DNA from 2 places in the Solibacillus sp. FSL H8-0523 genome. Region 2 is predicted to be linked to the other one. Evidence: riboswitches for the same ligand, from Rfam matches in the RefSeq annotation. Region 2 holds a riboswitch; the other holds the start of a gene.
The links. Region 2 has a riboswitch for S-adenosylmethionine ahead of NSQ62_RS12835 (Na+/H+ antiporter NhaC family protein). Riboswitches for the same ligand answer to the same signal wherever they lie in the genome.
Positions count from the first base shown of each region.

Region 1: linked by a shared signal. The riboswitch ahead of NSQ62_RS16565 (methionine ABC transporter ATP-binding protein) and the one ahead of NSQ62_RS12835 (Na+/H+ antiporter NhaC family protein) in region 2 are both predicted to bind S-adenosylmethionine.

Region 1 covers NZ_CP150291.1:3,294,197-3,297,385, forward strand. Annotated here, with positions in the region: gene NSQ62_RS16555 (MetQ/NlpA family ABC transporter substrate-binding protein) at 1-151, opposite strand, end outside; gene NSQ62_RS16560 (methionine ABC transporter permease) at 295-963, opposite strand; gene NSQ62_RS16565 (methionine ABC transporter ATP-binding protein) at 956-1,984, opposite strand; SAM riboswitch class I at 2,113-2,216, opposite strand; gene NSQ62_RS16570 (thioredoxin family protein) at 2,285-2,587, opposite strand; gene NSQ62_RS16575 (toprim domain-containing protein) at 2,601-2,921, opposite strand; gene gcvH (glycine cleavage system protein GcvH) at 2,998-3,189, opposite strand, start outside.
Region 2 covers NZ_CP150291.1:2,577,567-2,580,755, reverse strand. Annotated here, with positions in the region: gene NSQ62_RS12835 (Na+/H+ antiporter NhaC family protein) at 1-1,294, opposite strand, end outside; SAM riboswitch class I at 1,372-1,470, opposite strand; gene NSQ62_RS12830 (acyltransferase family protein) at 1,662-2,639, shown strand; gene NSQ62_RS12825 (LysE family transporter) at 2,856-3,189, shown strand, end outside.

The sequences.
Region 1 (3,189 bases), 720 kb from region 2:
CTTGCTCTTCTAAAATTGGTTTTACTTGCTCTAAAATGACCGCGTGTGGTGTGTTTGAAGCACCTACTTTTAATGTCGATTCGTCTTCGCCACATGCTGCTAGCGCAAGCACTGAAGCACCTAATAATACTGAAGATAATAATTTTTTCATCGTTTTTCCCTCTATTCTTTGTTTTTAGCACCAAAACTTCATCGAACATTTTTTATATTCTGGAAATTCACCCTACAGAGGCACCTCTAAGAGATGCATGTCCGAAAAAGCATTGGTTATATAATTACGGCCTAGAAGCCTAACTATCGTTTATCCACTTTTGTTGTAATGAAGTCACCGATGTATTGAATGATAAATACAACGATTAAAATAATGACTGTTGCCATTAACGTTACGTCTGTTCGGTTACGTGAGAAGCCGTCAAGGAAGGCTAAGTTCCCTAAACCACCTGCACCGATAATACCGGCCATCGCTGTATAGCCGACAAGTGCGACTGCTGTTACTGTAATCCCCGAAATCAAGGCCGGTAAGCTTTCTGGCACTAACACTTTCCAAATAATTGTCGACGTTTTCGCGCCCATTGAACGCGCTGCCTCAATCACACCTTTATCAATTTCGCGTAGTGCGATTAATACCATACGCGCATAAAATGGTGCTGCGCCGATAATTAAAGCCGGTAATGCCGCGTTTGCACCACGGATGGTACCGAGTAAAAACTTCGTGAACGGGATTAATAAAATGATTAACACGATAAACGGAATCGAACGGAAAATATTGACGATTGAACCCGTTAAAAAATTCACAATTTTATTCGCCCATAGCTGATTGTCACTCGTTAAGAATAAGACAATCCCAATTAATATCCCAAGTACGAATGTCACCGCTGTTGCGATGGTTGTCATATAGAGCGTTTCATATGTGGCATCCAGCATCTTACCCCAATCGACGTTCGGAAATAACTGATCAATCATGCTCAATCACCTCCGTTTGAATGGCTTGCTTCGTTAAGAAATTTAAGGCTTCCGTTACTTGCGCTTTATCCCCATCAATATGGATGAACAGCGTACCAAATGAACCACCTGTTGTATTTGAAATTTTGCCGTGCACAATATTGACGACAAGATTAAACTCTTTAATAATTTGCGAGATAACCGGTTGCTCGGTTGTTGCCCCAGTAAATGTTAACTTCACGATTTTTCCTGATGGGTAGCTCGCTAAAATTTGCTCGAGTGAGTCTTGCATTTCCTGTGTTTCCCCGGAAGCTTGTGACACGAAGTTTTTCGTAATCGGTGCTTGTGGGTTTTGGAATACCGTTAAAACATCGCCTTGCTCAACCACTTTCCCTGCTTCCATCACAGCGACACGGTTACAAATTTTGCGGATAACGTGCATTTCATGTGTAATGAGCACGATCGTTAATCCAATTTGTTTATTAATGTCCAGTAGTAACTCTAAAATCGAGTCCGTTGTTTCCGGATCAAGTGCGGATGTTGCTTCGTCGCAAAGCAATACTTCTGGGTTGTTTGCTAACGCGCGGGCAATGCCGACACGCTGCTTTTGACCACCTGATAATTGGGAGGGATACGCTTTACCGCGCCCTTTTAAACCAACTAGTTCAATCAATTCATCCACACGCTTTTGACGCTTGTCCTTTGCTACACCGGCAATTTCAAGTGGAAACGAGATGTTTTCTTCCACCGTACGTGACCAAAGTAAATTAAAGTGTTGGAAAATCATACTAATTTTCTGGCGCGCCTCGCGTAGCTGACTACCTGACGCTTTTGCAATATCCTGACCACTTACAATAACGGAGCCAGTTGTTGGCTTTTCTAAGCCGTTTAATAGACGAATCATCGTACTTTTACCGGCACCACTGTATCCGATAATCCCGAAAATTTCACCTTTAGCAATCGATAAGTTTACATCGTCCACAGCTGTTAGTTCACCGTTTTTCGTTTTGTACACTTTCGATATATTTTTTATATCAATCATTGCGTGAACTCCTTTAGCTTGAAATAACCTCTTCGTTATGTTCAATTGTTTGCTTGTTTGAACAATAAAAAAACCTTTCTACCTGATGACAAGTAGAAAGGTTTCGCAAATATATACGTAGAACCGTTCTCTCATCTTTCAAAGTCTTAAACTTTGTGTGAATTGGCACCTTTGCATCGCTGCTGGTTGCCGGGCTTCATAGGGCACTTCCCTCCACCTCTCTTTATAAGAGTAACGCTATTAAGTTTGTTGTTTGACTATTATGAATGTTACTTTAACACGCTGAAGCAAAGACGTCAATTATTTTTTTAATATTTCGTACAAATATGGTACGGATTGAAATGCATAGATTTTTTGTTCGATCTCTCCGTTATTCGAAACGATTAAACAAGGCACACTTTCAATTTTTAGCTCATATGCTAAATCCCCTAAATAGTTGATATTTGCCATACCTAGGGGCAAATCTGGTAGTAATTGCTCAATCACTCCCAAAAATTTCTTGGCCACATCACATGTGCCACAAAGCGGTGTATAAATAAAAAATGCACTTTTCCCTTGTTGCTGTATCGTTTGTTCCCATTCTGGTCTTGTCCATTGTTCCATCAAGATGTCATTCCTATCTAACTAAAAATTTCGCCTGCTGTAATAAATCACGCAGGATGGCTGTCGGTGTTTTCTCCACTTCGATATATTGTGCAGGAATCGTATATTGCTTGGCTTCTGGGTACACTCGGTTCATAAGCTTCCGCAATTTTTCACCATTCTTATCCGCATCAAAAAAAGTTACGATTTCATCATGCTCAAAAGCTTCCAATAAATCAATTAAATCGACTTCGCTAATTGTGCCGTTTGTACAAAGTATCGTTACTTCCTCTGCTAAGATCGGCACTAAACGCAGTTTGTCTGCCCGTCCTTCTACGACAAGACATTTTCTCATGAATGCCACCTCCTATTCAATGAACATAACCAAAAAACGCCAAAACCTAAACATCATAGGCTTTGGCGTTTGAATCTTATTGCTCGATTAATGCTGCGTATGCGTCAACAGCCATTAATTCTTCTAGCTCAGCTTCGTCAGAAAGTTCGATTGTAATCATCCACGCTGTTTCGTATGGAGATTCATTCACGAACTCTGGGCTATCCGATAATTCATCGTTCACAGCTACTACTTTACCTGACACAGGTGCGTAAAGTTCAGAAACTGT
Region 2 (3,189 bases):
TCTGCGTTTTTGCCTTAGGATAACCGATTAAAATTGCAATCACACCACATACCCCAACTAAAATCGAGTAATACGAATGCTGCATCATTAAAATAGGGGAGATGCCTGCAACACTTGCTGCGACTAAGAACTGTGCACCGTATGGGATAATCCCTTGTACAACACATGAGAAAATATCAACGATACTTGCTGATTTGCGCGGTTCGATCTCATACTTCTCGGCAATATTTTTAGCTAAAGGGCCTGCAATCATAATGGCGATTGTATTATTTGCTGTTGAGAGGTCTGTTAAACCCACAAGTCCAGCCATCGCAAATTCCGCATCTTTTTTTGATTTGATTTTGCGAGTTGCTAGATGGACGATGAAATCAATCCCACCATTATGACGAATAACTTCAACCATCCCACCGATTAAAATCGCTAAAAACGCCATTTCAAACATGTTGCTCATTCCTGTGCCAATCGCTTGCACAAATTCCATAATTGAATAGCTACCATCGATGAAGCCGATCATCCCAGCTAAACCGATGCCACTCGCTAATACAGCAAAGACATTCAAACCAATTAACGCAAAGACAATAACAAAAATATACGGAATCACCTTATACCATTCAAAGCTAGCATATTCGATGTGAGCAGAGGCATCTACTGTTAACACCGCTAAAATGATACAAGTAACAATTGCAGCAGGTAGCACGATGAAAAAGTTCACTTTAAATTTGTCCTTCATTTCTGCTCCTTGAGAACGAACCGATGCGATCGTTGTATCTGAAATAAACGATAAGTTATCCCCAAACATAGCACCACCAATGACTGTTGCCATTAATAGTGGTATTGAAATATCCGTTTGCTCCGCAATGCCTAAGCCAATTGGTGCAAGGGCGACAATCGTACCAACTGAAGTCCCCATCGCCAGTGAAATAAAGCAGGCGATGACAAACAGCCCGACAACAAGTAAATTTTGCGGTATAACTGATAACGCAAAGTTCACGGTTGCATCAATCGCCCCCATGCCTTTCGCGGTTTCTGAAAACGCCCCCGCTAGTAGGAAAATCAGTACCATTAACATCACATTCGGGTTGCCAGCACCTTTTGTAAAAATATCAATTTTTTTAGCAAATGGTTCTTTGCGATTCATGACAATGGCGACAACACTTGCGATTGTAATCGCGACAATTACCGGAAAGGCATAAAAATCATCAAGCACAATACCTGAACCGATAAATAAAATTAAAAACACAACAAATGGGACAAGTGCCCACGGATTTCCTTTTTGCATGACTGTCTCCTTCACGTTCAAATCATAATTAATACATACAAAAAGCCTCTTCTTAACTAAATAAGAAGAGGCATGTAGTCATTCATATACTCATCTTATCTTTCAAGAACGCACTCTTGCAGGATTTGGCATAGAAAAATTCCGCTGCCGAGACTTCAAAGGGCCTGTCCCTCCATCTCTCATGATAAGAAACTATTTAATTTTTTGAAATAAGCATTAGATTATACGAAAAATTACTATAAGTCAATTTGTTAGTTAGTTCTGAATAATCGATTTAGTTTGGGGATTCGGAAATGAAACACTTTAAGCAAAAAGGTTTCGTATTGGTCGATGAATTGTTATGATAGCACATGTAATTTTTTTAAAGAAGGAAGTTTTTAATATGGACAAGCAGTTAACTGCTGGAGGGCGCGATGCGTATTTTGATAATGCGAAAGCGCTGTTAATTGTCGGTGTTGTGTTGGGACACACACTATCAGGCATGCTTGGAGAAACACGCTGGATGGATAGCTTATACATGTTCATTTATACGTTCCATATGCCGGCATTTATCTTTGTAACGGGCTATTATGCAAAGGTGTTACGTACGAAAAGAGATTGGTGGAAGCTTATAAAATCGGTCGTACTTCCGTATTTTATTTTCCAATTTCTTTATACGGCGTATTATATATATGTTTTAGAACTTAGCGTTACGTTCAATTTTTTTGAGAACTTACGTTGGGGATTGTGGTTTTTAGTCAGTTTATTTTGTTGGCGTGTACTGTTGCCTTTTTTCACACGATCAAAATGGATGATTGTGGTGGCTTTAGTTATTTCATTAATCGCGGGTGAACTGCCATTTATTAATGAACTATTTTCGTTGTCACGTACAGTTTATTTCTTTGTCTTTTTTATAGCAGGCTATCATTTGTCCGTTGATCCATTAAAAAAGGCGGGGAAAAGAGGAAAGCTAATTGGCGTTATCGTACTTGTCCTCATATTTATCAGTATGTATGTGATGAATGATACCTCTTGGCGAGAATGGTTATTTGGAAGGTTGCCATATATTGAATTAGAACCGTTTATTTTTGGTAACGGGATGTTAAACCGACTGACTATTTATATGATTTGTGGAGTCGCGATGATTGCTTTTTTAGCAGCTGTACCGACAAAGAAATATAGTTGGACCGTAATTGGGCAACGTACAATGGCCATTTATTTATTTCACCTTGCTGCTGTGCAGACTTTTCGACAACTGCCTATTTACGAACAATGGCTACAATTAGGTAACTATTATTTCTTCTTTTTGTTTGTATTCCTAACCATTGCTGTACTTGCGCTTCCACTCTTCAGCAAGATTTTAAGTGGAAAAATTAAATGATAAAGAATATACAGGAAATTGCTAACGGTTTGAAAAGAGGTTTCCGAATCCACATGGTCAAAGCACTCGAGTTATTCGGGTGCTTTTTCTATTAGATGCACATAAAAGAACTAATTTATTGTAATTTGCAGTAACTTGAAAATTCATAAATATTCAAATATAATAATATTTATGAAACGGACGTAAGAAGGAATCATGCTTGGAAGAAGTGGTTACATGAGTTTGTATTTTGCCTATGTAATGGTGGGATTAGCTATTGCAATGCCTGTAGGGGCTATTACAGTTGAGATGACGAAACAAGGATTGAAAAATGGTTTTATGCATGGCTGGGCTGTAGGGCTAGGCGGGATGACGATTGATTTGGCGTTAATTTTCGCGTTATATTTAGGGGTAGCAAAATTTTTAGCGCTACCATACATCCAACTGCCGCTGTGGATTGTTGGGGCAATCTTTTTATTTATACTTGCCTTTGATTCTATTAAAAATGCAGAAAAAGATATCACCTTAGCGGGAGAAAAAGTGAATAAATCCTTGTTTTCTACGTACCGAA